3 linked regions of the Natronomonas pharaonis DSM 2160 genome follow. The protein of the gene in region 1 binds, or shares a complex with, the protein of each later gene. Links are inferred from orthologs where the notes say so. Each region holds a gene or a part of one and is shown on either strand. Other genes may lie near its edges.

What was found.
Region 2: the proteins of NP_RS01415 (region 1) and fen are in contact, whole or in part, in a crystal structure (PDB 1RXZ), measured with the Archaeoglobus fulgidus proteins. The link is inferred for Natronomonas pharaonis DSM 2160 from one-to-one orthologs. Residues at the interface, in WP_010877842.1 of Archaeoglobus fulgidus: Asn43, Val44, Ala45, Met46, Pro120, Arg121, Pro123, Leu125, Gln151, Met192, Ser194, Asn218, Tyr219, Pro220, Ile237, Leu238, Ala239, Pro240, Arg241, Ile242, Glu243, Ser244; in WP_010877775.1 of Archaeoglobus fulgidus: Lys326, Ser327, Thr328, Gln329, Ala330, Thr331, Leu332, Glu333, Arg334, Trp335, Phe336.
Region 3: the proteins of NP_RS01415 (region 1) and rnhB are in contact, whole or in part, in a crystal structure (PDB 3P83), measured with the Archaeoglobus fulgidus proteins. The link is inferred for Natronomonas pharaonis DSM 2160 from one-to-one orthologs. Residues at the interface, in WP_010877842.1 of Archaeoglobus fulgidus: Val39, Ala42, Asn43, Val44, Ala45, Met46, Leu125, Asp168, Ser194, Asn218, Tyr219, Pro220, Ile237, Leu238, Ala239, Pro240, Arg241, Ile242, Glu243, Ser244; in WP_010878125.1 of Archaeoglobus fulgidus: Ala74, Ile178, Ala179, Ile183, Arg190, Ser195, Asn196, Leu197, Arg198, Gln199, Lys200, Thr201, Leu202, Asp203, Phe205.

Annotation. Positions count from the first base shown.
Region 1 is NC_007426.1:276,394-286,343, reverse strand. The notes cover bases 4,403-7,287. They hold NP_RS01415 (DNA polymerase sliding clamp), read left to right. Parts: upstream 4,403-5,415; coding sequence 5,416-6,159; downstream 6,160-7,287. Other genes in these bases: NP_RS01405 (aspartate kinase), read right to left, coding at 6,766-7,287; NP_RS01410 (TIGR00725 family protein), read right to left, coding at 6,301-6,762; NP_RS01420 (dihydrolipoamide acetyltransferase family protein), read left to right, coding at 4,403-5,325. Also shown: NP_RS01440 (DEAD/DEAH box helicase), read right to left, coding at 1-497; pdhA (pyruvate dehydrogenase (acetyl-transferring) E1 component subunit alpha), read left to right, coding at 1,663-2,787; NP_RS01425 (alpha-ketoacid dehydrogenase subunit beta), read left to right, coding at 2,784-3,773; more of NP_RS01420, read left to right, coding at 3,775-4,402; more of NP_RS01405, read right to left, coding at 7,288-7,950; NP_RS01400 (hypothetical protein), read left to right, coding at 8,106-8,495; thiD (bifunctional hydroxymethylpyrimidine kinase/phosphomethylpyrimidine kinase), read left to right, coding at 8,559-9,917.
Region 2 is NC_007426.1:1,823,781-1,833,784, reverse strand. Bases 7,066-10,004 are described here. They hold fen (flap endonuclease-1), read left to right. Parts: upstream 7,066-8,011; coding sequence 8,012-8,998; downstream 8,999-10,004. Other genes in these bases: NP_RS09350 (tRNA sulfurtransferase), read right to left, coding at 9,005-10,004; NP_RS09360 (hypothetical protein), read right to left, coding at 7,666-7,923; NP_RS09365 (GNAT family N-acetyltransferase), read left to right, coding at 7,106-7,669. In the rest of the region: NP_RS09410 (DMT family transporter), read right to left, coding at 1-339; NP_RS09405 (helix-turn-helix transcriptional regulator), read left to right, coding at 584-1,372; NP_RS09400 (ornithine cyclodeaminase family protein), read right to left, coding at 1,377-2,375; NP_RS09395 (hypothetical protein), read right to left, coding at 2,420-2,650; NP_RS09390 (MFS transporter), read left to right, coding at 2,992-4,281; NP_RS09385 (DUF6498-containing protein), read right to left, coding at 4,278-5,522; NP_RS09380 (DUF3054 domain-containing protein), read left to right, coding at 5,607-6,020; NP_RS09375 (2Fe-2S iron-sulfur cluster binding domain-containing protein), read left to right, coding at 6,123-6,464; NP_RS09370 (class I SAM-dependent methyltransferase), read right to left, coding at 6,480-7,055. UniProt on the Methanocaldococcus jannaschii protein: Structure-specific nuclease with 5'-flap endonuclease and 5'-3' exonuclease activities involved in DNA replication and repair.
Region 3 is NC_007426.1:1,155,787-1,165,556, reverse strand. Bases 4,838-7,542 are described here. They hold rnhB (ribonuclease HII), read right to left. Parts: upstream 6,657-7,542; coding sequence 6,018-6,656; downstream 4,838-6,017. Other genes in these bases: NP_RS05900 (tRNA pseudouridine(54/55) synthase Pus10), read right to left, coding at 6,677-7,542; cofH (7,8-didemethyl-8-hydroxy-5-deazariboflavin synthase subunit CofH), read right to left, coding at 4,838-5,909. In the rest of the region: NP_RS05940 (complex I NDUFA9 subunit family protein), read left to right, coding at 1-161; NP_RS05935 (tubulin/FtsZ family protein), read left to right, coding at 266-1,444; NP_RS05930 (hypothetical protein), read left to right, coding at 1,431-2,183; cofC (2-phospho-L-lactate guanylyltransferase), read left to right, coding at 2,184-2,789; 7,8-didemethyl-8-hydroxy-5-deazariboflavin synthase subunit CofG, read left to right, coding at 2,839-3,924; NP_RS05915 (hypothetical protein), read right to left, coding at 3,921-4,472; more of cofH, read right to left, coding at 4,566-4,837; more of NP_RS05900, read right to left, coding at 7,543-7,915; NP_RS05895 (hypothetical protein), read right to left, coding at 7,961-8,158; NP_RS05890 (sugar phosphate nucleotidyltransferase), read left to right, coding at 8,280-9,470; glmS (glutamine--fructose-6-phosphate transaminase (isomerizing)), read left to right, coding at 9,470-9,770. UniProt on the Methanocaldococcus jannaschii protein: Endonuclease that specifically degrades the RNA of RNA-DNA hybrids.

The sequences.
Region 1 (9,950 bases):
ACCGCTCCGCGCCGGTCTGAATCGAGCAGATGCACCTCATCGATGACACAACAGTCGATGTCAGTGATGAACGCATACCGCGGCGAATCGTGTTTTCTGGTCGCCGAATCGGCCTTTTCGGGCGTCATCACGAGGATGTCGGCCCGCTCGGCCCGCCGCGGGTCGAGGTCGCGCTCGCCGGTGACGACGTAGACCGAATAGCCCAGCGACTCGAAGCGCTCCCACTCGGACTCCTTTTCGTTTGTCAGCGCCCGCAACGGCGCGAGAAACAGCGCGGTCCCGCCGGCGTCCAGTGTCCGACAGATGGCCGCCTCGGCCAGCGCCGTCTTGCCGCTGGCTGTCGGGGCGCTGACGACCACGTTGTCATCGCGGTCGGCGATGGCCGGCAGCGCCGCCGACTGCATCCGGTTGAACGACTCGAACGGGAAGGCTTCGGCGAACGACGGGAACACCGCTTCGACCGGGGTCCCGGGCTCGTATTCGGTTCGGCTTGCCACGAACGAAGCCGGGGGTGGAAGCGACATAGGCGTTTCCGTCGCCGCTTTCGAGGCCGCAGGCTTTTGTCCGCGGCAGCCAACGTCGATGTATGAGCAGCCGCCGACGGAAGCCCGAGTGGCTCAGGACCCGTCCGCCGAGCGGCCGCCGATTCACCGAAATCAAGGAGACACTCCGCGACCGCGACCTCAACACGGTCTGTGAGGAGGCCAACTGTCCGAATCTCGGTGACTGCTGGAGCGGCCGCGATGGACCGGGAACGGCGACGTTCATGCTACTGGGCGACCGCTGTTCCCGCGGCTGTAACTTCTGTGACGTCGCAACCGGCGGGATGGACCCGCTCGACCCCGACGAGCCGGCGAACGTCGCCGAGGCCGTCGCGGAAATCGGCCTCGACTACGTGGTGTTGACTTCCGTCGACCGCGACGACCTCGACGACGGCGGTGCCGGTCACTTCGCCGAGACCATCCGGGAAATCAAACGCCGTGACACCTCGGTGCTCGTGGAGGCGCTCATCCCCGACTTCCAAGGTGATACCGATGCCGTTGACCGAATCATCGATGCCGACCCCGACGTCGTCGCCCACAACGTCGAAACCGTCGAGCGACTCCAGTGGCCTGTCCGCGACCGCCGCGCCGGCTACGAGCAGTCCCTCGACGTGCTCCGGCAGATTGCGGCGGCCGACGGCTGTTACGCCAAGACAAGCCTGATGCTCGGGGTTGGCGAGTACGCCCACGAGGTCTACCGGACGCTCGGCGACCTCAGCGAGGTCGGCGTCGACATCGTCACCTTCGGCCAGTATCTCCAACCCTCGCGGTCGCATCTGGAGGTCTTTGAGTACGTCACGCCGGACACCTTCGATGTCTGGAAGCGGGTCGCCGAAACCGAGTTCGGCTTTCTCTACTGTGCGTCCGGGCCGATGGTCCGCTCGTCGTTCAAAGCGGGCGAACTTTTCGTCGAAGCGCTCGAACGGGACGGCCTCGACATTGAGGCAGCCCGCGCAGCCGCTGAGAGGCAGTAGCGCAGCCAGCCTTCGACGCGTGTTGCTGCCCGGTGCCGGTCGCCTTGGGTCTCACAACCGTAGTCGGAAAGTATTGGACGAACCGCAACGTACGTAACTACTATGCCGCCGGCCTTTGATATTCAGGCTATGCGATGGAGGGACCTATGAGTACGCTGCAGCGCGACCCCCGCGACCGCGTGCAGGTACTCGACGAAGACGGGCAGGTCGTCGCCGAGGACGGCGTTCCCGATATCGACGACGAAACGCTTCTCGAAATGTATCGGACGATGCGGCTGGCCCGCCACTTCGACGAACGGGCGGTCAGCCTCCAGCGACAGGGGCGGATGGGGACTTTCCCGCCGATGTCCGGCCAAGAGGCCGCCCAAGTCGGCAGCGCCCTCGCGCTGGATGCGGACGACTGGGTGTTCCCGAGTTACCGGGAGCATGCCGCCGCCTACGTCCGTGGCATCGACCTCGACCAGACGCTCCAGTACTGGATGGGCGACGAGCGCGGCAGCCAGACGGCTGCCGCCAACGTGTTCCCGGTCGCGGTACCAATCGCGACCCAGGTGCTTCACGCGACCGGGGTCGCGTGGGCCGCTGACCTGAAGGGCGATGACATCGTCTCGCTGTGTTACTTCGGTGACGGTGCAACGAGCGAGGGGGACTTCCACGAGGGGTTGAATTTCGCCGGCGTCTTCGACCTGCCGGCGGTGTTTTTCTGCAACAACAACCAGTGGGCGATTTCCGTCCCCCGCGAACAGCAGTCGGCCTCGGCGACGCTGGCACAGAAGGCCCACGCCTACGGCTTCGAGGGGGTTCTCGTCGACGGGATGGACCCGCTTGCGGTGTATAAGGTGACGCGAGAAGCCGTCGAGAAGGCTCACGCCGCCGACCCGTCCCGTGACGACGCCCCCGGCCGGGCGTGTCGGCCCACGCTCATTGAGGCCATCCAGTACCGTTTCGGCGCGCACACGACCGCCGACGACCCATCCGTCTACCGTGACGACGACGAGGTCGAACGCTGGAAACAAAAAGACCCGATACCGCGGCTCGAACTGTTCCTTCGGGACCGCGGGCTGCTCGATGACGAACGCGTCGCCGCCATCGAGCAGTCGGTGACCGACGAGGTCGCCGACGCCGTCGAGGCCGCCGAGTCGACCGAACGGCCCGCCCCGGACTCGATGTTCGACAACGTCTACGCCGACCGCCCGCCCGAACTCGACGCACAGCAACGGCAACTGGACCGACTTCGCAACCGCTACGGCGACGAGGAGCTACTGGAATGAGTACGGAAACACAGAGTCTCACGCTGGTACAGGCCGTCCGCGATGGACTCAAAAGCGAAATGGAACGCGACGAGGACGTTCTCGTCCTCGGCGAGGACGTCGGCAAAAACGGCGGCGTCTTCCGGGCGACGGAAGGACTCTACGACGAGTTCGGCGAGGACCGCGTCATCGACACGCCGCTGGCCGAGTCGGGCATCATCGGGTCCGCCATCGGCATGGCGGCCTACGGGCTCCGACCCGTCCCCGAGATTCAGTTCTCGGGCTTCATGTACCCCGGTTTCGACCAGCTCGTCTCCCACGCTGCCCGGCTGCGGACCCGCTCTCGTGGGGACTTCACCTGCCCGATGGTTCTCCGTGCCCCCTACGGCGGCGGCATCCGTGCGCCGGAACACCACTCCGAGTCCAAGGAGGCATTCTACACCCACGAGGCCGGACTGAAAGTCGTGATTCCCTCGACGCCGTACGACACCAAGGGACTGCTGGCGTCGGCGATTCGCGACCCGGACCCGGTCGTCTTCCTCGAACCGAAGCTCATCTACCGGGCGTTCCGCGAGGACGTGCCCGAGGAGCCGTATACGGTGCCGCTCGGGGAGGCGGCTGTCCGGCGTGATGGAACCGACCTGTCGGTGTTCACGTGGGGAGCGATGGTCCGGCCGACGCTCTCGGCTGCCGAGTCGGTCGCCGAGGACGGCATCGACGTCGAGGTCGTCGATATGCGAACACTGTCGCCGATGGACCGCGAGACAATCGTCGAGTCATTCAAGAAGACAGGGCGGGCGGTGGTCGTCCACGAGGCCCCCAAAACCGGCGGGCTCGCGGGTGAGATTACTGCGACGATTCAGGAGGAAGCCCTCTACTACCAAGAGGCCCCGGTCAACCGCGTGACTGGCTTTGACGTTCCCTACCCGCTGTACGCGCTGGAGGACTACTACATGCCCGAGGACACGCGAATCGAGGACGCGATACGGGAAACCTACGAGGCATAACATGGCACACGAGTTCGAACTCCCCGACGTCGGTGAGGGACTGACCGAGGCCGAAATCGTCCGCTGGCTCGTCGAACCCGGCGAGACGGTCACCGAAGACCAGCCGGTCGCCGAAGTCGAGACCGACAAGGCGGTCGTCGAGGTGCCCGCTCCCGTCAACGGCACGGTGGCGGAACTCCGCGCCGAGGAGGGCGAGATGGTTTCGGTCGGGACCGTCATCATCACCTTCGATGTCGACGGCGATAGCGACGCTACTGACGACGAGGGTGAACCCGCGGACAAAGCCACCACGGATGAAGCCGCCACGGAAGACGACGACTCAACCACCGATGCCGCCCCGACGGGTGCCGACGGTCGCGTCTTTGCTGCCCCTTCCACACGCCGGCTCGCCCGCGAACTGGGCGTCGACATCGCTGCCGTCGACGGAAGCGGCCCCGGCGGCAGAGTGACGGAGGCTGACGTTCGTGCGGCGGCCGACGCGACCGACACCGTCGAAAGCGGGGCTGACGATGCGCCGCCGTCCGGTGACGACGCAGATACGGATGACACGGACGATGACGTTCGCTCCGCGGTTCGCCGCGTCGACGAGGAAGCAGACGACGGCGGCTCGGACGCGACACCCGACGAGAAGCCCACTGCCGCCGAAGCGGCCGACCGCGACCGAACGCTCGCTGCGCCGGCGACCAGAAAGCTCGCTGACGAGAGCGGTGTCGACCTCGATGCGGTTCCGACGGACGAAACACGCGACGGTGAAGCCTTCGTCACGCCCGAGCAGGTCCAGCAGTACGCCGAGGCCCAAACCGAGGCGCAGGCGGCCGATACGGCCGCTGTCGCCGATACGACTGCCGACACTGCCGGGGACGAGCGCATCCCCTACCGCGGCATTAGGCGGACCATCGGCGAGCGGATGGCGGAGTCGAAACGCACCGTCCCGCATGCCACCCACCACGACGAGGTCGACGTGACGCGGCTGGTCGAGATTCGTGACCGACTCAGCGACCGGGCCGAGGCCCGCGATACGAAGCTGACCTACATGCCGTTTGTCCTGAAAGCCGTCGTCGCTGGCCTACAGGAACATCCGGTGCTCAACGCCCAACTCGACGAAGACGCCGAGGAAATCGTCCTCAGAAGCGACTACAACGTCGGCGTCGCCACCGCGACCGACGCCGGGCTGATGGTGCCGGTCGTCGACGATGTCGACCGGAAGGGGCTGCTTGCTATCGCTGACGAGATGCGCGACCTCGTCTCGAAGGCCCGAGAGCGCTCTATCGCCCCCGAAGAGATGCAGGGCGGGACCTTTACCGTCACGAACTTCGGAGCCGTCGGCGGCGAATACGCTACGCCCATCATCAACTACCCGGAGGCGGCGATTCTCGGCCTCGGCGAAATCAAACGCAAGCCTCGGGTCGTCGACGACGAAATCGTCCCTCGCGACGTGCTGACGCTCTCGCTTTCTATCGACCATCGCGTCATCGACGGCGCGGAGGCCGCGAGCTTTGTCAACACCGTTTCGGCGTACCTCGAAGACCCTGAGCTGCTGCTCTTGGAGTAGCTAGCTCCCGTCGCTGTCGCGACCGCCGCACGTCGCGTGCGCCCGCGACTCAATTGGTTTTTTAGGGAGGCGGGCAGAAGGGAGACGTATATGTTCAAGGCTATCGTGAGCGCGGACACGCTCGGGGCGGCGCTGGATTCGGTAAGCGTCCTCGTCGACGAGTGCAAGGTCCGCCTCGACGAGGAGGGCCTCACGATTCGTGCGGTTGACCCCGCGAACGTCGGCATGGTCGACCTCGAGCTTTCGGCGTCGGCGTTCGAGTCCTACGAGACCGACGGCGGCGTCATCGGCGTCAATCTCGACCGCCTCGAAGACATCGTCGGGATGGCCGACTCGGGCCAGCTCGTTCATCTCGACCTCGACGAGGAGACCCGCAAGCTCCACATCTCGCTCGATGGACTGGAGTATACGCTCGCGCTTATCGACCCCGACTCCATCCGCCAGGAGCCGGACCTCCCTGACCTCGATCTGTCCTCCGAAATCGTCATCGAAGGCGCTGACATCGACCGTGCGGTCACCGCCGCCGACATGGTTTCGGACCATATCGCGCTGGGTGTCGACCCCGACGCCGAGGAGTTCTACGTCGACGCCGAAGGCGACACCGACGATGTCCACCTCGAACTCGACCGCGAGGACCTCATCGACCTCACGCCCGGTGAGGCGCGGTCGCTGTTCTCGCTCGACTATCTCAAGGATATGAACAAGGCGATTCCGAAAGACGCCGAAGTGACCATGGAACTCGGCGAGGAGTTCCCCGTCAAGATGCACTTCGATTTCGCCGAGGGCGACGGCCACGTCACCTACATGCTCGCACCGCGCATCCAGAGCGACTGATACGGACTCGCGTCACGAACGTTCTACGGACCGAGAAGCAAACGCACTCCTGTCTGGTCGCTCGGTGGTCTCTACGGAGACGCCACCGAACGAGCGTGCGTCCCGCCCGCTTCCATTTTTGACTGCTCAGAACACTGCCGGCTACCGGCTGCCAACGGCGCGTTCGACGTACTCGACGGCCTCCGTTGGCGTCTCGACGGGCTGGAAGCCATCGAGCTCGATGTCGTGGGTTCGCAGCCCGGCAACCGGCCGCCCGAGGTCAAGCGCGTGGCCGAGTTCCGAGAGCGTTCCGGCCGCGCCGTCGACGGCGATGACGGCATCGCCGTTGCGGACGACGACAACGTTCCGAGCGTTCCCCAGCCCGGTCGCTATCGGAGTCGTTACCCAGTCGTTGGCTGCCGTCCGGTCGCGTCCGGGGAGGATGCCGATGGTCTCGGCCGGCGGCTCGGCGTTGTGCGCGCCGCGACAGACAGCTTCCATTACACCACCGAGGCCGCCGCAGACGACCGTGTGTCCGTGTTCGGCGAGGGTTTGTCCGACCGACTCGGCGATGGCCGCGCTCTCGTCGCCGACACTGGAGCCGCCGATAACCGAAACGCGCATCCGTCAGACTGCGTCCTGAATGATTTCGAGGGCGTCCTCGCGGTCGTCCCACTCGAGGAAGACGGCTACCGAGGTCGCGCTGGTGACCAAATCGAGGACGTTGATGTGCGCGTCCGCGAGCGGGTTGATGATGTCTTCGAGAATGCCGGAGTTGTTCGGGAGTTCGCCGCCGGTGATGCGGATGACGGCGATATCGTCGTCGACGGTGACACTCGACAGTTCGTCGAGGTCGATGACTGCTTGATGGAGGACGGTTTCGGCTTCCTCGGCCACTTCGGCATCGACGTAGAAGGTCACCGAGTCCATTCCGCTGGCGACGGCATCGACGTTGATGTCTGCCTCCGATAGCTCCGTCGACAGGTCGGAGAGAATCCCGGGCGTGTTGCGGATGGCCCGCCCGGCGGCGGTCAGACACGCCAGCGGCTCCTCGCGCATATCGATGAGGTTCTGGAACTGGCCTTCGATGGTCGTGCCACCGTCCAGTAGGTCGCCGTGCTGGTAGTGGGCAACACGGACAATCATGTCCGCAGTCTTGTAGGAAAGCGCCGACGGTGCGACGACCTCCGCACCGCGGAACGAGAGGTTCCGGAGTTCGTCGACGGTGATTTCGCCGACGTTTCGGGCACCTTCGACGACGCGCGGGTCGCCGGTCATGACGCCCTCGACGTCGGTGATGATGACGACCTCGTCGGCGTTCATGTAGTTGCCGAGCATCACGGCCGTCGTATCGGAGCCGCCGCGACCGAGTGTCGTCACGTTGCCGGCGTGGTCCTGTGCAAGGAAGCCGGTGATGACGGGTACGTACCCCTCGGCAGCCATATCAGCGGCGAGTTGCTTGGCGCGTCGCTGCGTCGCCTCGACGTCGACTTCCCCGTGCTCGTCGGTGATGACCGGCCACTCCTCGGTCCCGGGTTCGAGGAACTTCGCGTTGATGTCACGGGCACCGAGCGCGGCCTTCAGCATCCGCACCGAGGTCCGTTCGCCCATCGAGACGATTTCGGCCTCATCGGCTTCGTCGGCCTCGAACTCGATGGCGTCAAGCAGGAAGTCGGTCGTCGACCCCATCGCCGAGGCGACGACGGCGACTTCGTGGCCTTCCTCGACAGCGGCGGCGATAGAGTCTGCGGCCCGATTGACCCGGTCGCCGTTGCCGAGACTGGTCCCGCCGAACTTCGCAACTACGCGCATACTTTCACCCGCGCTCCAGTTCGGACGCTTCCCGTGTGGTAGCTCATACCCCCCGGTAGCCAGTCCCGGGAAATAACGGTGTTCATCTGTGGCGGGTTGTGGTCTCCGCCCTCGGCCGCCAAAGGTTAATCCCCTCGAACGTGTTAGCTTTCCACATGAACGTACGGGACGCCGTCGAGGCGGACGCCGAGCGGCTGGCGGCGCTGACCGACGCTCCGACCGACGTGATGCGGAACCTGATTCACGACCGGACGGTCAGGGTTGCCGACGACGACGAGACGGTCGAAGGCTTCGTCAGCTTCGACGTACAGGCGGGGACGGTCCACGTCACGCAACTGGAGGGAGACTGCGAACTCTGTGAGCGCCTGCTGGAGGAACCTGCCCGGTTCGCTGCGTGCGAAGAGATGGACGTTGAACTGTTGGTTCCTGAGACCGACACTGATGCGGCTGATGCCGCCGTCGAGGCTGGCTTCGAGGAGTGCGGCCGTGGTCCCCGCTTCGACGGCGTCGGAACGACCCGCTATGAGTGGCAGCCGGACGCATAGTCCCAGCCGACGGCCGGAGCGTCTCACCACCACCGCTTAGTACCTGTCGGTTGTCGTATCCGTATGGACGGAACACGCACCCCGGCCCCAACGGAGAAGCCGGTCGTGCTGACGATAGCGGGCAGCGACTCCGGCGGCGGCGCCGGTATCCAAGCCGACCTCAAGACCATCGAGGCGACGGGCGGGTTCGGCACCTCCGCAGTGACCGCAGTGACCGCACAGAATACGACGGGTGTCGCGTCCAGCCACGTCCTCCCGGTCGAGGAGCTTGCAGCACAAATCGAGGCTGTCACCGACGATTTCGATGTGCGGGCGGTCAAAACCGGTATGCTGGCGACCACCGAGGTCGTCGAGACGGTCACCCAGCGAGTCGCCGACCTCTCGTGTCCCGTCGTTGTTGACCCGGTGATGGTCGCGGCCACGGGCGACCGGTTGCTGACGGAGGCTGCCGAGTCGGCCTACGAGGACTTGCTCGCGGCGGCGACACTTGCGACGCCAAACGCCGACGAGGCAGCGGTACTGACCGGTTCCGAGCCGGAAGACGAAGCCGAGGCTCGGGCGGCCGGACAGGAGATAATTGCACTCGGGGCCGACGCGGCGCTGGTCAAGGGCGGTCACATGCCCGGCGATGCGGTCACTGACGTTCTCGTCGCTGATTCCGGGACGGAGGTGTTCTCACATCCCCGAATCGACACCGACGCGACCCACGGCTCCGGCTGTACGCTGTCGGCGGCTATCGCCACACATCTCGCTTCGGGGGCTCCGCTGTCGACGGCCGTCGAACGGGGAGTCGACTTTATGGAGCGGGCTGTTCGCTACCACCACTCCGTCGGCTCCGGCCCGGGCGCAGTTCACCACCTTGTGGACCTTCGTGATGACGCTGTTCGGGATACGGTCGCCGAGTCCGTACAGGACGCTGTTGACCGTCTCGTCGCCGAGGATGTCAGCCCGGCGATTCCACAGGTCGGCATGAACGTCGTCGCGGCGACCCCGTACGCTGAGACGACAGCCGATATCGCGGCGGTCGAAGGACGGCTCACCCGGGCTGTTTCCGGTGTCGCCCGTGGCCGTGGCGTCCGGTTCGGAGCGTCCAGCCACGTCGCGCGGTTCCTGCTTGCGGCCCGCGAACACCGCCCGGACCTCGCCGCCGCCGCCAACTGTCGGTTTGATGCTACCGTCGAGTCGGCGCTCGAACGACTCGACTGGACGGTCGCCGAATACGACCGCGACGCCGAACCCGAATCGGCAGAAAGTACAATGCAGTGGGCGGCCACCGAGGTGTTCGCCGACGGTGCCGACCCAGTGGCAATCATCGACCGCGGAGACGTCGGCAAGGAGCCGATGATGAAAATCGTTGCCACAAGTCCTGAAACTGTCGTATCACAGCTCATTGAAGCTGCCGACGAACTCCGCGAACGGTAAGCAACAACATAAAACACGTCCATTTTTCCCACG
Region 2 (10,004 bases), 1.5 Mb from region 1 along the record:
CGCAAACAGCGGGGCGATGATGGGCACGAGGCTGAAGAGAATCGCGCCGACCGCGCTGGTGACGTACCCCTGCCCGACAAAGAGCAGGCCGTTTGCTAGCCCGATAGTGAGCACGCCGGCGGCGAGGACGCCGCCGATGTCGCCGCGCGTTCGCGGGCGGATAGAGCCCTCGGTCGCGTAGGCGGCGTAGCCGAGCAGGAGTATCGCCGCGAGGTCGAACCGGATGGCGACGAAAAGCAGCGGCGGGATGTAGACCTGTCCGGCGCGGGCGGCGACGAACGTGCCGCCGAACGCGAGGCTGGCGACAGCAAACAGCCCTATCGCTCGACGGAGACTCACCGAGAGGCCACCTCCGTAGCGAACGGGCGGCAGATGGAGGATGCCGAAAAACAAATGTTTCTAATATCCGACTTCATTGTTATGCATGTCTACCTGACCGAACCTATTAAGCCAATCTAGAAACTATTTCCCGACGAGAAGTACGATTGTCCGCTGCAGGTCTGCGCCCCCATGCCGCGATTTCTTACCCTGAAAAAATTTCATACTGCGAAAGTTCTTTTGACGTAGCGGCCCGACTCGTCGTATGGACGACGCGCTGGCGGAGATGGAGTTTCTCGCCCGTTCCGGCAACCGCATTGCGGTGCTGGAAGCGGTCTCCGAACGCCCCCACACCCGCAGCGAACTCGCCGAGCGGACGGGTGCCTCACAGGCGACGCTCGGCCGGATTCTACGCGACTTCGAGGAACGAAACTGGCTCGCCCGGACTGACGGCGCATACGTCGCCACGCCGACCGGCAACCTCGTCGCTGACGGCGTCCTTGACCTCCGGAAACGGCTGGAGACCGAGCGGCGGCTGCGTCCGGTCGTGGGTATGCTCCCGGACGAGTTGGATGTCGACCTCCGGCGGCTCCGGACGGCGACGCTCACCACGCCGACCGAAACCCGACCGAGTGCGCCGGTGACGCGGTCGCTGGACATTCTGCGGGAAGCCGGCCACATTCGCGCGGTCTCACGGGCGCTCAACGACCGGACGCTGCGGCTGCTCCGGCGTCGGGCCGTAGCGGACGGCTGTACTGTCGACGGGGTCTTCGCCGCCCGGGCGATAGAGGCACTCGTCGACGACGACCGGCTCCGGCCGAAGCTCCGCGAACTCGTGGCCGCCGAGAGTGCCGACATCCACGTCTACGAGGGGCCGCTCTCGCTTGCCGTGACGCTTGCCGACGGCACCGTCAGCCTCCTGTTGCGCGACGACGATGGCGTCGTACAGGCGGCGCTCGACACCGACGACGAAGCTGTCGCCGAGTGGGCGGCTTCAGTCCACGAACAGCACCGCACCGCCGCCGAGCCGCTTTCGCCGGCCGATATCGTGTAGGCGGCTACTCGCCAGTCAACGCTTCGCTGCCGGGTGCGAACTCGATTCGCTCCCCAAGCCCCGCTTCCCGGGCTTTCTCGTAGAGCATCCACGCGGCGGCGACTGTCTCGACGCCCGTGCCGCCGCTATCGAAGACTGTTATCGCCTCATCGCTCGTGCGGCCTGCCGCCTCGCCGGCGACGATATCCCCGAGGTCGGCCCGGATATGGTCGTCGTCAACGAGGCCAGCATCGCGGGCGGCCAGAAACGCACCGGCATCTTGGAAGGCGCGGTCGTGGAGGTCCGGCACGTAGGTACTTCTGGCGACCGTCTCCGGCGGGAGTTCGTATTTACCACGGTCGTACTGTCCCATCGCGGTGACGTGTGCGCCGTCGGGGAGGTCGGCGTCCTCGAAGACGGGGGTGCTCGCCCGCGTGGCGGTGATAACGACATCAGCGCCATCGAGCGCGTCGGCGGCGCTCGGCACCGCGGAGACAGCCGCCGCGAGTCGGTCGTCGAACTCGTCGGCGAAGGACTGTCGGCTCTCCAGCGTCGGCGAAAAGACCTGCACGGTCTCGAACTCCCGGACCGTGGCCGTCGCCCGGAGCTGGCCGCGGGCCTGCGCGCCGGAGCCGATGACCGCACATGTCGTCGCGTCCTCGCGTGCGAGCGCATCGACCGCCACCGCGCCCGTCGCGCCGGTTTTGTGTGGATTCATCGACGCGCCATCGAGCAGCGCTATCATCCGCCCAGATTCGGCGTCGAAAAGCGGCAGGGCGAAGTGGACATCGCCGTCGCCGAAGCCCGCGGCGTACGTGTACCCGCCCATCGCGCCGACAGAGGGCAGCACGGCGAGGTAGCCGGTACACATGCCCGGCGGCTCCTCGTTTGTGAGCTTCGTTCGTGGGGCGGCCGTGCCGTCGGTGCCGTAGCTTTCGTAGCCATCGCGGACAGCGTCGACGTATTCGGCCGGCGTTGCAAGGCCGGCGAGTTCGTCGCTTCGGAGGAACAGAACGTCAGTCATGAAACGGCCTTCGTCGGCCGTCGGCAAAAACTCGTGCTTCGCGGTCAGTCGGCGGAGACACCGGTCTGGGCGGCCGAATCAGCCGGCCGGCTCGTAGCCGGCTCCGACGGACCAGGGGCGTTGACGAACATCGCATGGCCCATCAGCCCGATAGTGGCGACCGACGCAAGCGGGACGGACGCCGAAAGCGACAGCCCCCCAAAGACGAAGAGTGCGGTGAGGCCGATGAGTGAAGCGGGGATGAGGCCGAGGACGATGTCGTAATAACCAGTCATAATACATCAAGATATATGAGTGATATCCATATAAGTGTTTTCCAGATTTGATTGATACTTTACCCTGGATAGATAGAGAGGTGCTGTAGAACCAGCATAGATTATACTCATAACTTATAGAGGCGTTATAGGAGCAGAATAGGTCTTAGCGGCTCTCAACGACAGGAATAGGATGCAGCAGGGCGGTTCGAATGTCTTTTAAGGCCCGCTCCAGCGGTATGTGTGACACGAATCCTGAACAGCACCGGATGTCGCCGGCTCGCCGACCCCAGCAGCAACGGGCCGCCTTCCGAATGGCCGTATCAGGTGGTTTAACCTACCGCCGCGGAAACCTGCTGTCGATGGGTGATTCGTCGGACATCGATTATGCCGGCCGCGCGCGGGAGGCTCTTGGCTTCTCCCGGTGGTGGCAAATCGTCGCGGCGGCGGCGATGATGGCTGCGGTCAGTCCCTACCAGTACGTCTGGTCGTCCATCGAGGGGCCGTTGGCCGAGAGCCTCGACATCGCGCTGCCGGCGCTCGGAGCAGTCTTTTCGTTTTATGTCGTCTTCCAGTCGCTGTCGCAGCTACCGGCGGGCTGGTGGCGCGACCGCCGCGGCCCGCGGGCGCTCATGTTTTTCGCGGCGCTTCTCGCCGGCGGCGGCTACATCGGCCTCGCGTACGCCACGAGCGTCTGGCAGCTCTATGTCCTCTACTCGCTCGGTGCGGTCGGCGTCGGCATCGTCTATACCGTCGCGGTCAACACCGCGGTCAAGTGGTTTCCTGACCGAACCGGACTGACGACCGGCATCGGGACGATGGCCTTCGCCGGCGGGAGCGCGCTCGTCGTCCCGTACGTTCGGGCCAACGCGACCGTCGCGGGCTACGCCGACGTGCTCCGGAACGTCGGGCTGGTGATTCTTCTCGTGTTGCTCGTCGGCGCGGTGCTCCTGCGAGACCCTCCGGAAGACTGGCTTGGCCTCGACGACCGGGCCGACGACAACGACGACGGCCTCGCGGCCTCACTCCGGGGGCGAGCGTACACGACCGGCGAGATGCTCCGAACGTGGCAGTTCTGGCTGCTGTATGCGATGTTCGTCGCGACGGCGGGCGCTGACCTGCTGCTCATCGCCAACGTCGTCCGGATGGCCGAAGCGCTGGGGCTGGCTGCGGTCGTTGCCACGGCCGCCGCGACGCTGCTGCCGATTGCGGCCGGTGTCTCGCGGCTCGTGTTGGGGGCGGTCTCGGACCGCTTCGACCGCGTGCACGTCATGGCTGTCTCGTTCGTTCTCGCGGGCGCGTTCCGACTGGCGCTCGTTCCCGCCGGAGTGGCCGATGCCGGCATCGCCTTCGTCGCCTTCGTGCTGGGAGCGATGTTCTTTTCGTCGCCGCTGTACGTCTACTTCCCGGCGATGGTCGCCGACTACTACGGCGCGGAACACTCTTCGAGCAACTACGCCGCCCTCTACACCGCGAAGGTCGGCGGCGGCGTCTTCGCGGGCACGGTCGCTGGAGCCCTTGTCGCGGCGTTCGGCTGGGTGCCGACGCTCACACTCGGCGGTGCGCTCGCGGTCGCGGCGGGGCTGGCGGCGCTCCTGTTGCGCCCGCCGACCGACGCCGGGCTAGAAAGGGACGACGCAACCGCCGGCTAGCCGTCGGCCCACTCCCGAAGCCGCTCGCCGTCCGGTAGATGGCGAGCCGTAACCGGCCCGGCATCGCTCCAGCCGGCCGGCCGAAGCTCGACGCTTTCGTTGGCAAGGAGCTGTGGCAGTTTCGGCTCGTGTGTTGCAACGTCACCGACCGCACCGCGCGGCAGCCGTCGCTGTGGCGCCGCCAGCAGCCGGTCGTGCTCGATGACGACATCCGCATAGAGGCGATACTCCAGCGGCCCGTATCGCAGCCAGTAGACGAACGCCCGCAGCGCGACGACCGGAATCCCGACCCCCGCGGCGACGACGAGGACGGCCCCCGGCGAGACGAGCGCCGCCAGTAGACACGCCCCCACGAACAGGACGCCGAGCGACCCGTCGCCGCCGACGAACAGGTATGCGACCCCGCGCCGAAGCCCACCGCCGGCGACCGCGAGCCGCCGCGGCCGAAGGATGGCTGTCGGGTCCGCGTCAGGGGGCTCCGGCAACGACGGCCGTCGTTCGTCGCCATCGAGGAACCGCTCGAAGAGCGGCCGCCCGCCTTCGGTGTGGTCCCGCCAGTAAAAGTACAGTTCGGCCGTTATCTTCCCGGCGACAACCACCACGAGCACCGCCGCCGTCGAGACTCCATCGGGGTTTGACGCCTCAGTGACGGCCGCGGAGAGAACAATCATCAGGACGCCGAAGCCGGCGAGATAGCGGAACGGCCCGGAGATGAGGCTCCGGGTCGAGTGGTCACGGTAGCCGCCCTGCCACAGGTACTCCGTGACAAAGGAGACACCGCGGCTAAGAAAGACCGCCAGTCCCCCCAAAAGTAACAACGAGACGACCTCCGTGGTGATTGTCGGCTGCGACAGTGCGAAAACGATGAAGGCGACGAGAGCAGCCAACGGCGCGACGAAGACGGTGAACACGACGAACGCAGGGATGTTCCGCGGGTACACCGGCGGCAACCATCCGAAAAGCCGGATGCCGCCGCGCTTTTCTTCGAGGTCAGTCGACCAGCCCCGGTCGAACAGCCGGAAGCGGGTCTCTGTCGGCTCCTCGTCGAGGACCACCGTCCGCTCGGCGAACGGTAGCTTCACCGCAGTCCAAAACAGCACCGCATACAACTCAAGGACGTAGATACCGAGCAGTACCGTCAACGACCACTCGAGCAGGACGGCGGCGACGAGCGGGACGAGATTGGAGACGACAAGCGCCGCTCTGGAGGACCGGCGTCCGGGGCGGGGACGACCTCGCACGGAACCGCGTTCGGCCGGCCGGCGAAAAGCCGTTTCGGCATCGAATCCGCAAGGGTTTGATACGCCCCCGTCGAACGGTCGGCCATGTCAGAGCAGTCGTTCCTGGAACAGCGCCTCGATGCGAGCACGTGGCCGATAGCGGTCGGAGACATCGTTGTCCTGCTCGCGTTCATCTTCCTCGGGACGCTTTCGCATTGGCCACTCGACGCCATGCTCGCAGACCCGACAATCTATCTGGCCGCTGCCGGCCCCTTCCTCCTCGGGTGGGTTATCTGTGCGCCGCTCATCGGTGCCTACTCGCCCGGCGGCGGCTCCGCGCCGAACTCCTCGATTCCGCTCGCTATCCGGTCGTGGGTGCCGGCCGCAATCGTCGGCTTCGTCGTCAGATACGTCGCCCTCCCCCAACGCGGCGTTGAGCCGGTCTTCATCGGCATCATGCTCGTCGGCGGCGCGGTCGTCATCTCGGCGTGGCGGTTCCTCTATTTCAAACTCCGCTAGGTGGTGAACTCACCCCGGGGGCAAGCCCCCGGGCAGTCGCCTCAACCGCCTGTACATCGCCGGCGGCGGAGCGGTTTTGTGACGCCCGGGCTAATCGTTCGCATGGGCGATGACATCGAACTGACCGTTATCACCGCTGCTGACGAATCGACCATCACGGTCGAGCGTGGGTCGGTACTCCGGGATGTGCTCCTCGAACGAGGCTTTTCAGTCTACGGGACGGTTTCTTCGCGGGTCAACTGTGGCGGCAGGGGGTTGTGTGCGACCTGCACCGTCGAGGTCGACCCGCCACCGGAGCCGGCCCACTGGCATGATGCGGCGGCGGTCCGGTTCGGCTACCCGCGGCTCTCCTGCTGTATCGAGGTCAAGGAGCCGATGACGGTTCGGTTGCTGGACAAACACGTCTGGGGACAGGTGCTCCCTCGGCGGCCGGACGGCGAGTAGTCCATCAGCCGGTGGCTACTCGTCGTCCCTGCCGGCGGGTGCGACGCCGCAAACAGTCGTCTCGAAGCCGTACTCGACCGGACGTGCCTCCAACCCGGCCGCCTCGATGGCTGCTTCTAGCTCCGCGGCAGTGTAGAACGTCGATTCGAAGCCGAACAGATGCTCGCCGGCTTCGAGGAGCCGGCCACGCCGTGTCGAGCGGTCGAACTCGCGGACGACGAGGACGCCGCCCGGCGCGAGCACGCGCGATATCTCCGCGAGGCCCGCCTCGGGGTCGGGGAAATGGTGAAGCGCGTCGACGACGATGACGGCATCGACCGAGTCGTCCGGATGAGGGAGGTCGGTCGCGCTCGCCTGGACGGTTTCGAGCCCTTTGGCCCGCGCCCGCGCCAGCATTCCGGCAGCAGGGTCGACGACTGTCGCGCCGACAGTCCGGGCGGCCCGCCCGGAGCCGCCGCCGACATCGATGATTCGGTCTCCCTCGCGGTCGGCACACGCCAGTCCCTTTCGGAGCGCGGTCTCGTCGGCCGACGGCATCCAGATGTCGTACAGCGGCGCAAACAGGTCGAAGGCCTGTACATCCCAGCGCATACGCGGCCATCGACCGCCGGCCATAACATCGTTGTCCCACAAGCCCCGCTATGGAGCCGGAACTGCTCGGGTGGCCCCCTGACGGACCGACCCTGCGGCTTGATTACCGTCAATTCAGCTACGCGGGCAAGTTCGTCATGTCTTCGACGGGCAAGGCCGTCGTCCGCGACCCGAGCGGTGCCGACACCGAACGCGACTTCGACGACGATATTGTCGCCGCCGTCGCGTTCAACGCCGACCGGACCGCTCCGGAGACGCTGTGGCTTCGGTATGTCACCGTCCGGGCGGACCGCCGCGGCGAGGGGCTCGGCCCGCGGCTCTGCCGCTTCGTCGTCGCACGGGCCGAAAGGCGCGGCTATGCGACGGCCAAAATCGCGGTGAACAACCCCTTCGCCTACGAGGCGCTCTACCGGGCGGGGTTTGCATACACCGGCGAAACGACCGGCATCGCGGAGCTGATATTGGAGCGACCGACTGACGCGCCCGCGCCGGACCGCTCGAAGGAGACGTACCAGCGTGGCCTCGACCGGTACCGCGAACGTGACCTCGAACAAGCAGAGACGGCCTTCCTACGTCGGAAGCGACAGGCAACGCCCCCCGAGCCCACGGACTAGTCGCGATACCGGCTGCCGGGCATCGGAACGCCCGAGAGCCGGTATACGAAGATCGCCGCCAGCAGCCCCACGAGGACGAACAGCGGAACAACGGAAATCCAGGCCGTCGCCGGCAGCGCCTCGTGGACGCCGGCCGGGACGTACGGGTCCGTGACTGACCAGCCCATTGCCGCTCGGAAGACAAAGAGTCCGGCAATCGAGAAGGCGGCGAAGACGGCCACTGCGGCACGGTCGACGGTCTGCCGACGACTCATTGCTCTACGGTAGCCGCCTCAGGTTGAAAACACTCTCGTCGTCCGCCGACCGGCGATTTCAAGCCCGCGCCGTGCGAACCCGGGCACAATGGGAAACGCGGACCTCCGGACGCTGGCGGCCATCGAGCCCAAGCCGTTCGACGAACTCGGCGGGTCGGTCGTGGCTGTCGACGCCCACAACTGGCTGTATCGGTACCTGACGACCACCGTCAAGTTCACCCGGAGCGAGGCGTACACGACCGCCGACGGCGAGGAGGTCGCCAACCTCATCGGCGTCGTCCAGGGGCTGCCCAAGTTCTTCGAACACGACGTGACGCCGGTGTTCGTCTTCGACGGTGGTGTCTCCGACCTGAAAGCCGACGAGGTCGAAAAGCGACGCGACCAGCGCGAACGCTACGAGGCACAGCTCGAAGCCGCAAAGGAACGCGACGAGACCGACGCCGCCGAAATCGCCGCCCTCGAGTCTCGGACCCAGCGGCTCACGGACACGATTGTAGAGACAACCCGCGAGCTCCTTGCACGGCTCGACGTGCCGGTCGTCGAAGCGCCCGCTGAAGGGGAGGCACAGGCTGCTCACATGGCTCGACGCGGCGACGCCGACTACGTCGGCTCGGAGGACTACGACGCGCTCTTGCTTGGCGCTCCGTACACGCTGCGGGGGCTGACGAGCAACGGCGACCCCGAGTGCATGGATTTCGAGGCGACGCTTTCGACCCACGACCTGAGTTGGGAGGGCCTCGTTGACGCCGCCATCCTGATGGGGACCGATTTCAACGAGGGACTCTCCGGCGTTGGACCGAAAACCGCCGTGAAACTGATTCATGAACACGGCGACCTTCGGAGCGTGTTGGCGGCCCGCGACGACGACATCCCCCACGCCGACCGCATCCGCGAGCTGTTTCTCGACCCCGCGGTCACAGACGACTACGACTACGATACGGACATCGACCCGGACTTCGAGCGCGCACGCGAGTTCGTCACCGAGACGTGGGGGGTGCCGGCCGACGAGGTCGAACGCGGCTTCGAACGCATCGAGGAGTCCGTCATCCAGACAGGGCTGGACCGCTGGACCTGACCGCGCTCAGGCGTCCGAAAGCGACACCCGTGTTGCGGCCAGCGCGTCCTCACGGGCGCGTTCCAGAAGGTTGTCGGGTTCGAGGTCGCGGAGCTTTTCGAGGCGGCCGTCTGTCTCGGGGGTGTCCGGGGCCAGCCGGTTGCAGCCGGCCTGTATCGTCGCTTCCTCGTAGGTTCCCAGCTTCCGTGCCCGCTCGGTGATTTCCGGTTTGTCCATCGAGAGCAGCGGCCGATGGACCGGCAGTTCGACCGCCGCGGAGGTGACCTGCAGGTTCCGGGCGGTCTGGCTCGATTTCTGTCCGAGGGCCTCGCCAGTGACGATGCCGGCGGCGTCCTCGATTTCGGCGATGGCCTCGGCGACGGCGAAAAAGTACCGCCGCACCGAAAGCATCCGCCCCCGGTCCAGTGCCGACGCGATGTCGTCGAGAGTATCGCCGCCGTCGACGACGTAGGGTCGGCAGTCGGTGTTGGGCGCACGCGCTGCGAGCCGCTCGCAGGTCGAGATGGCCCGAGCACGGTGGTCGACACCGCCGTAGTCGCCGAGGTCGACGTAGACCGGAATGACCGGTGCCCCCCGGCGGAGCATCTCTGCGGCGGCGACCGGCGAGTCGATGCCGCCGGAGACCAACGCCACGAGCGGGGCTTGTGTGCCGACCGGGAGCCCCCCCGGTCCCTCGTGCCGGGCTGCGAAAACGTAGGCCACGTCCGGCCGTACGTCGGCTTCGAAGGTCACCGCCGGGGCCTCAAGGTCGACTGTTGCGTCCGTCACCTCGCCGACGGCTGCCCCGCCGCTTTGCTCCAGTTCGGGGCTCGTAAACGGGTGGTCATCGCGGGCGCGCGATGCGCGGACGGCGTAGCTGTCGAACTCGCGGCCGCGCGCGAGGTCGGCGAGTGCGGCTTCAATCTCGGCGGCCTCCGGCGAGACCCGCACAGCGGGGCTTGCCGAGGCGACACCGGGAACCGCTGTGACGGCTCGGGCGGCTGCTTCCGGCGCAGTGGTGTGTACC
Region 3 (9,770 bases), 880 kb from region 1 along the record:
AGTCGGTGCTTGATTCACTCCCCGGCGTCCCGCGGATGGGCGGCGACCAATACCGGTCGCTCCAGTTCGACAACACGACCGACGAAAACGACGTGGCTGCCTTCGGCGTCGACAGTGGGACGCTTCGGACAGTCAGCGACTACCTCAGCATCGACGACTAACACACCATCGTCTGTCGGCGGTCGGCCGTGTGATGTCATCTCACCGTCTGACGTGGGCCGAAAGCTTATCATTTCCGTAGGCTGCATGTCAGATAAGGACCGATATGAAACTTGCAATGATCGGCTTCGGGCAGGCCGGCGGGAAAATCCTCGACCGGTTTCTCGAGTATGACTCGACCCGGGGCACCGGTATCGTCGGGCACGCTGTCGCCGTCAACTCGGCGAAGGCTGACCTGATGGGTCTCGACTACGTTCCGAACGAAAACCGAGTCCTCATCGGCCAGTCTGTCGTCAAGGGCCACGGCGCCGGGACCGAGCCCGAGCTTGGTGAACGGTGTGCAAAGGAGGACATGGAAGAGATCCAAAGCGCCATCGACCGGATGGTATCCAGCGAAATCGACGCGTTTCTCGTTATGGCCGGACTCGGCGGGGGCACCGGCAGCGGCGGCGCGCCGGTACTGGCGGAACATCTCCAGCGGCTCTACGTCGAGCCGGTCTACGGGCTCGGCATTCTGCCCGCGAGAGACGAGGGGGGTATCTACAACCGCAACGCGGCGCGGTCGTTCCAGCGATTCGCTGAGGCAGTCGACAACCTGCTCACGTTCGACAACGACGCGTTCAAAACCGGCGGGGAAAGCCTCGGCGAAGGGTATGCTGAAATAAACGCGGAGATAATCACGCGCTTCGGCGCGCTGTTCTCCGCAGGTGAGGTCGAGGCACTCGGGGACAACGTCGCCGAAAGCGTCGTCGACGCCTCCGAGATTATCAACACGCTCGGCGAGCACGGTATCTCCAGCGTCGGCTACGCGAGCGAACCGGTACAGACCAAACAACAAAGCTCCGGCCTGCTCGACCGGCTCCGCGGTGGAAACGATAAGAACGGGTTCTCAAGCGGCGGCGATGCGACGAACCGCATTACCTCACTCGTGAGGAAGGCGACGCTCGGCAAGCTCACGCTCCAGTGTGAGGTCGACAGCACCGAGCGAGTGCTACTCCTTGTTTCGGGGCCGCCGGAAGCGCTCAACCGAAAGGGTATCGACAAGGCGCGCAAGTGGCTCGAAAGCCAGACCGACTGCATGGAGGTCCGCGCCGGCGACTACCCGCTGCCCAACGAGGACAAGGTCGCCGCGATTGTCGTTCTCTCCGGTGTCACGGATGTCCCGCGCGTCAAAGAGATGCAGCGGATGGCCGTCGAGGCCGAAGAGAAAGTCGAAGAGATTCGCTCGCAAAGCAAAGATGACTTGGATGACCTCATAGAATACGGCGACGATGAAACGCAGTAAGTTCGTCGCGCTGCTGGTCGCGGGATTGCTCGTCGGGACGCTGTTTGTCGGCGGTGCTGCCGCGGCAACGAGCAGCTCCGAAGACCTTCCTGAGGACGCTGAGGTCGGTACCGACTTCGAAGCGAACTTCGAAGTCGAAGACCTCTTCGACGAGTTCAACACGTGGACGCTTGCGGCCGAAACTGAACTGACAGACGTGACGTGGACGGTCTGGCAGTACGACCCGGCCGGCTCCGAAATCGACCGGAGTGAGACGGACGGTCAGAGTGCGGCCCAAGATGTCGACATTGACGACAACGTCGACCGAATCGAGGTCCGCGTGACAGGAACGGTCCCGGAAATCGAGAACATCAGCTACGACCCGCCACACCAGTTCAGCGCGGCGAACTTCACACAAGAACGGTCGGGTGGCACGGACCGCCACATCAACGACCACGGTGTACACCACTACACCGAGGAGAGCAATGAAGCCCGACAGGCGCTCGACAGCGCCCGTGAAGCCGTCAACGCCTCCGGAAGTGGGCAAGACACCTTCGAAAGCGCCGTGTCGTCCTACGAAAACGGGAACTTCGAAAACGCCATCTCGCTGGCCGAAAGCGCCGAAAGCGACGCGACGCGAAGCCAGCTTATCCGAACCGGCCTCCTCGCCGGCGGTGCCATCATCGTCTTGGCACTGCTCGGCTTCGGCGGCTACCGTGTCTATCAGTCGCGAAAGCAAGATACGAGCCGACTGAGGTAGATGGACGTTCTCGTCCCGTTTGCGGCTCGCGAGCCCAAGACACGGCTCGCCGGGACGCTCGATGCCGACGAGCGGGCCGCGTTTGCCCGTGCGATGCTTCTTGATGTCTGTGATGCTGTCGAAGCAGCCGGCGGCGAACCGACCGTCCTCGCCACAGAGCCACTGGCTATCGAACAGCCGGTCGTTGTCGACAAACGGCCGCTGACGCCAGCGATTGACGCACATCTCTCGCCGCCCGCGGCTGTCGTGATGGCCGACGTAGCGCTGGTGACGCCGGCGGCACTGCGGCGACTCTTCGCAACCACCGGCGACGTTGTCATCGCACCGGGACTCGGTGGCGGCACGAACGCCCTCGTCGTCCGTGCGGATGGTTTCACAGTCGACTACCACGGCACCTCGGTACGAGACCACCGCCGCGCGGCCGAAGGCGCCGGTATCGATGCCCGAAGTGTCGACTCCTTCCGGCTGGCCGTCGACATCGACGAGCCGACCGACCTCGCGGAGGTGCTGTTGCACGGCGACGGCCGGAGCGCCGACTGGCTCAAAAACGCTGGGTTCCGGCTGGCCGAGACGGATGGCCGGACGACAGTCGAGCGGCGCGGATAACACCGCCGGCAGGCGAGCGTTTTAGTGCCGGAGGCTCTCACCGGAAGATGTGTTCGGAGCGGCCGACTACGGCGTCGACATACAGGTTGACGACGGCGACACCGAGCGGCTGCTCTCGGTAACACCCGATGACGTCTCGGCGGCTGAGTCGCTTTCCTTCTGCCGGAACGTCTTCGTACCGCTGACGACAGCCTGCCGGTACACTTGTACCTACTGTACCTACTACGAACCCCCGGGACAGGCGTCGCTCCTGTCGCCGGCGGAAATCCGGGACATCTGTGAACGCGGCGCTGACGCCGGCTGCACGGAGGCGCTTTTCACATTCGGCGACGACCCCGACGACCGCTACGAGCGGATTCACGGCCAGCTCGCCGAGTGGGGCCATGACTCGATACACGACTACCTTCGAGAGGCCTGCGACATCGCGCTTGACTGCGGGCTGTTGCCGCACTCGAATCCCGGCGACCAAACGCGCGAGCAGATGGGGCGTGTCGCCGACTTGAACGCCTCGGTGGGTGTTATGTTGGAGACGACTGCCGAGGTACGCGCTCACGGCGGCCCGCGGGCGAAGGAGCCGGGACAGCGGCTGGCGACTATTGCGACTGCCGGGGAACTCGGCGTCCCGTTTACGACCGGGATACTGGTCGGCATCGGCGAGACGGCCCGGGACCGCGCCGAGAGTATCCTCGCTATCCGGGAGCTTCACGAACGGTATGGCCACATTCAGGAGATTATCGTCCAACCGGTGTCGAACAACGACCGCTGGCAGCAGGGGTCGCCCGAGCTAGAGACGCTTCGCCGGGCGACAGCGATGGCCCGTGCGGGGCTGCCTGCGGAAATAAGCGTCCAGTCGCCGCCGAACCTCGCGCCCGTCCGGGAGCTACTCGATTGTGGGGTCGACGACCTCGGCGGTGTCTCGCCGGTGACCGACGACCACGTCAATCCCGACTACGCGTGGCCGGCGCTGCGCGAGCTAGAAAACATCGCAGAGGAAGCGGGAGTGCCGCTCGAAGAGCGGCTCCCAGTACAGGACCGCTACGCAGCCAGTGAGTGGCTCTCGCCTCGTATCCAGTCGGCCATCGAGGCCGACAGCGAAGCGGGACGACGATACCGGCGCGTGTTGGAAAGCGTCTAGGGTTCCGGCTCCGGTTCCGGTTCTGGCTCCGGCTCCGGCTCGCCCTGCGGACCCTGTATGGCTTCGAACTCGTCTTCCGGGACGATGGCCTGCACGTGTTCTGAGGCGAGCGTGCCGACGATGGCGTCGCCGCTGCCCTCGACGAGCACGAGACCGAACTCCAGTTCGGAGTCGAGAACGGAGAGCGCCTCCGTCCCCTCGGCGTGGGCCTCGACGCCGTCGATGGCGTCCTGAAGCAGCTGCCGCTGGGTGTCCTGCAGTTCGCCCTGTGCCTCTTCAATCATGTCCGACGCCTCTTGTTGGTCGATTTCGCCGGCCTCGAAATCTTCCTGGGCTTCCTGTTGGATGCCCTCAAACTCCTGCTCGGCGGCCTGCATCTCCATTTGGTCGATAGCGACACCGATTGCGACGGTGTGTGGACCTTGGCCGGACATATCGGCCGGCGCACCGCCGTCCTCGGTATCCATGTAGCCACATCCTGCAAACGAAGCCGCCGCACCGACGCCGCCGGCCTGCAACAGCCGGCGTCGCGAAACTTGTGTTTCCATCGGCTAGGCGTGGGAGAGTGAGGTACATAAGGGTGTTCACGTCGCCGTCGAAAGGGTCGACAGCGGCAGCCGGCAGCGGTGTTGAGAAGGCGGTCACAGGAGTGGTGTTCCGTCCGCTCGGGGGCCGAGTCGCGGGCCGACAGAGGAGGCATCGGGGTCGACGACGCGCCGTGTCTCGTAGTCAGTCGAACGCTCAACCGGCACGCGGCCGATGGAGGTTATCATATCGGCATACTCCTGTATCGACCGGAACTCGCCGTAGTCGCCGCCTGCCCGTTTTGTAATCTCCTCGGAGAGAATCGTCCCCATGAAGTCGTCGGCACCGCAGTTGAGCATCTTTAACCCCTGCGTATCGCCGTACTTGACCCACGACGACTGGATGTGGTCGATGTTGTCGAGATAGAGCCGCGAGACGGCAACCATCAGTTCGTCTTCGTGGGCTGACGCACCGCCGTCGACGAGTCCGCGTTCCTTCAGCGGCGTCTCCTGATGGATGAACGACAGCGGAACGAACTCCGTTATCGCGCCGGTTTGGTCCTGCAGGTCACGGATGCGGTCGAGATGTATCGCCCGGTGGGCCTCGTTTTCGACGTGGCCGTACATGATGGTCGCCGTGGTGTCGAGGCCGACCTCGGCGGCAGCGGTCATCGCTTCGAGCCACTCGTCGGAGCCGATTTTCCCCGGGCAGATGGCGTCTCTGACCTCGTCGACGAGAATTTCGGCGGCAGTTCCCGGGACGGAGTCGAGTCCGGCGTCGCTGAGCCGCCGAAAGACCGTCTCGTAGTCCCAGTCGGTACCGCGTCGGGCGTGGTAGGCCTCCTCGGGTGTCATCGAGTGGATGTGGACGTCGTCGACGTTCATCGCCCGGAGCTGGTCGACGTACGTGCCCGGGTCGGTTTCGTAGGTCGAGGGGGGCTGGTAGTTGTGGCCGTCGTCGGCCGCCGAGAGGATTTCACGGTGCTCTTCGTCCAGTGCCAGTGCCGGGTGAAGGCCTGATACAGAGGTGACCTCGTAGATGCCGCGGTCGACAGCGTCAGCGACGACCTCGCGTGACTCCGCCGGCGTCTTGGTGAAGCCGGCGTTGTCGCCGTCGTAGTCCGCTTCGAAGCGCTGGGCGGCGTCCTTGAAATTGCAGAAGAGGCACCCGACGTTGCAAGCGGTGGTGACGTTGTTGTTGAGGTTGGCGACGAAGGTAACCTCCTCACCGACGACCTCGGCGCGGCGGCGGTCGGCTGCCTCTAATACCAGCTCCTTCCGCGATTGGTCGATGCCCTCGGTGTCGGAGCTGGTGGTCAACAGCTCGATGGCGTCATCAACATCGAGCCGGACCCCCGAGCGGGCCTTCTCGAGAGCGTTCTCGAAGGACTGGTCGGTCACGGGCCGGCGCTCAAATTGTAGTTCCGCCGGCACGTTCGCCGACGCCTCGAAGGCGTCCATACCACCCCTCCAGACTGCACGGTAAAAACCCCACCGGGACCGGCAGCCGTCCCCGGTGTCGACAACGCCCTCGGTGGAGTCCGAGTGCCCTCCCGGCGTCAGACGATGTCAGAACCCATCGAGGTCGGTCTGTTCGGCCTCGGCGCGTATCCGCTCACAGGTCGACCACGAGGTACGGACGCAGGGCGGGAAGCCGCCCTCCTGCTCGAACGCCTCCCGGAGGAACGCTTTCGTCGTCGGGTCGCTCGGATAGCCGCTGCCGACCGCGCCGTACTGTTCGCTGAGTTGCTCGACGTGACGTTCCCGGGCGGATTTGGCGATGATGCTGGCCGCGCCGACGAGGTCGTCGCTGCCATCAGCGCCGTGCTCGGCAGCGACCGAAACGTCAAGGGTGGCGGCGGCTGCGACCCGGTCGGCGAACCTGCCGGCGTCAACATCGCCGGCATCGCACAACACCGTCTCGCCGGATGCAGCGACGCCATCGAGAGCCGCAGCGTGTGCCGCGACGGTGAGGTCGTTCATATTCGCGTCGTCGATGTCGGCGGGCTGACACTCGACGACGGCGACATCGATACGGTCGGCATCCCGTAGTCGGTCGGCTAGGGCCTCTCGTCGGTCGTCGGTGAGCCGCTTCGAGTCGTCGATACCGTCCGGGAGCGCCTCGGTGGGCGCACGCACCGCGGCGACGAACATCGAGCCGACGACTGGACCCTTGCCAGCCTCGTCGACGCCGACAAGCGGGGTCACGCCGTCCCCGTCAGCAGGTGTCACGCTCCGGAGACCGGCTCTCCGTCGCGTTCGAGCCGGTAGTCGTCGGTGAGGAACGGCTCATCGACGCCCTCGACAGCAAGGACATCGAGGGCAGTGACGGTCGCCCCGACGCCGAGCAACCCGGCAAGACTCGGCTCGGTGCGCCCCTCGTCGCCGCTCATCAGCTCCTTGATGTAGAGCCCTCCTTCGCCGTGGACCTCGACGGTTGCGGCGTGGTCGGCTTCCAGTTCACCGTCGATATCTAGAACCGTCCGTTCCCGGACGAGGTCTGCCCGCCGATGGTCGACCCGGTGGGGCGTCCGCTGTTCGATTGTCGTGCCGTCAAGTTCGGCCAGTGCCGCCTCGAAGTCCGACTCGTCGACGGCCGCACCGAACTCGACTGTGGCCCGGTAGGTCTTGTCGCCGTCGTGTTCTTTGACGCGTTCGACCATCTCGTAGGTGACGGCGGTCAGGTTCTCGATTTCGACCTTGCCGTCGGCGTGGTCGTGGGCCTCTTCCCGGAGCGCTTCGAGGTCGGCTTGCCGTCGGCGGGGCTGTTTGATTTCGAGGACGAAGGGACGGCCAGTCCCGAGCATCAACGCGTCCACGTCCTCGCGACCAGCGCCGTGGAAGACAGCCTCCGTACCGCGGAACGCACTGAGAAATGGCGGCGAGATGAGTTCCGCGACGCTTTCGTCGTAGCGGTCCCACTCAGTCTGTGGGATGTCGCGTTCGAGCTTCCGATAGCGGCCGTAGATGGCAAGCGAGTTGCGCTGTACTTCGACCGTATCGGCATCAAGGTCCAGCAGGAACTGCACGTCCGGCCGCTCGAAGTCGACATCGGCGTCGAGCCGCGCGCCGACCCGGCGGCCGACCTCGCGGTTGAGTTCCGTTTTGAGCGGCTCGCCAGCGTCTTCCGCAAGACCTGCCTCGGCTCTGAGCAGGCGGTCGTTTTCGGCCACAAGTGGCGGGACGCGTGTTCCAACCTGATATGTGTATAATTCCGTCTCACCGAGGGCATCGACGACGCGGTCGGCGAACTCCTCGAAGCGGTCACAAATGCCCTCACAGACCCAACAGTCTGCCTCTGGTTCCTCGTAGGGTTCGTCGTCTTCCAGAGCGATGGTTGTTCGGAGCGACCGGCCGCGGGCCTCGTTTGTGAGTCCGAAGCTCCGGTCGGCAAAGAGCCGACCGAGGCAGGCGTTACAGACCGGACCCGAATCAAGCGCGTCACGGGCGGCGTCGAGAACCGTCATTGGCAGGTATCGGTGGCCGGTCGCCTTCGGTGTTGTGTTCGACGGTTATGTGTCGGTCTCGACGAGCGACCGTAGCTCCTCGCGCCGGTCGCGTATCGCCCGCCGGTAGGCCTCCTGCTGGTCGAAGGTCGCCGATTCAAGCCGGGCTTTTAGAACGACCAGTTCGTGTTGGAGCTCCCGGGCTCGCTCGCGGTCCTCCGGCGGAACACCCGCTGGGGCTTCCTTCGGGTAGTCGCGTGCCATACTGTCGTGTAGGGCGCGTGGGATGGAATGTGTACCGACGCCCACCAGTGGTTGCCGGAAATCGCCGAGCGGGTGTCCCCGCCGCCGACAGGTTCATTCCGCGCCGGGCGGACGTTGTGGTATGGATATCAGTACAGGGGTCGTCCTCGCGGCGGGCGAGGGGACGCGGCTACGACCGCTGACGAGGACCCGGCCGAAGCCGATGCTACCGGCGGCCGGTCGGCCGATTCTCGAACACGTCCTCGACGTGCTCGTCGACTGCGGCATCGAGCGGCTCTGTATCGTCGTCGGCTATCGACGCGAGCGGATACAGAGCCACTTCGGCGACGACTTCCGTGGGGTGCCGATAACGTATGTCCATCAGAAAACGCAACTCGGCAGCGCTCACGCCTTAGAACAGGCTGCACCGGTGGTCGACGGGCCGGTGCTCGTCGTCAACGGTGACCGCGTCATCGGCGAACCGATAGTCGATGATGTCCGCACGGCGTTCGACGGCACGCCGACGCTGGCTGCCATCGAGCATCCGACGCCCTCAAAATACGGAGCTGTGGAGGTATCGGATGGGCGGCTCCGGTCGTTCTACGAGAAGCCCGCCCCCAGTGCCGGGCCGTTCAGCCATATCAACGCCGGAGTCTACGCTTTTGACAGGGCGGTCTTTGAGACCATCGAACGGATGCCGCGTCCTAGCGGTGAGTTGCAGCTCCCCACAGTCGTTGAGACGCTGCTGGAAAACAAAGCGGTACACGCAGTCGAGACAGCCGGGCTATGGGTCGACGCCACCTATCCGTGGGACCTGCTGGCTGTACTCCGGGAGCTGCTCGAAGCCGGGGCAGTCGCCATCGAGGAACGGGAGCCGCAGGTCTGGGTTGCCGACAGCGCACGGGTCCATGAGGCCGCGACGCTGCAGCCGCCGGTTGTCGTCGGGCCGGATGCGGAGGTTGCTGCTGGTGCCGTCGTCGGCCCGCATGTTGCCGTCGGGCGGAACGTGACCGTCGGCGCAAACACAACAGTGCGGGATTCGCTGCTTGACTCGGACAGCAGAGCCGACGTGGGTTCGATACTGTGTGATTGTGTCCTTAGTGAAGCCGCCAGCGTCGGCCCCGGTGTTGCCGTCCCCGGCGGCCCTGGTGATATCAGGGTCGGCGACGACATCTTCGAACAGCAACGACTTGGGGCGGTTATCGCCGACCGGGCGACCGTCGGGGGCGGAGCAACGGTTACAGATGGGGCGCTCATCGGGGTGGGGGCGACTGTCGCCGCTGGCGTTGTGCTTGAGGCCAACGTTGCAGACGAGGCTGAGGTGGTTCGCTGATGTGCGGTATCGTTGGCTGTGTGAACGGGCAGTCGACGGTCGACAGAGTCGCCGACGGGCTCTCACGCCTCGAATATCGGGGCTACGATTCGGCCGGTATCGCCGCCGGCGGCGACAGCCTCAGTGTCGTCAAGCGAGCCGGCGAGCTAGATGCGCTTGAAAACGCGCTCGAATCGGAGCCGATTTCTGGGACGGTCGCTGTAGGCCACACCCGGTGGAGCACGCACGGCCCGCCGACGGACGGCAACGCGCATCCCCACACCGACTGCGAAAATAATGTTGCTGTCGTCCACAACGGCA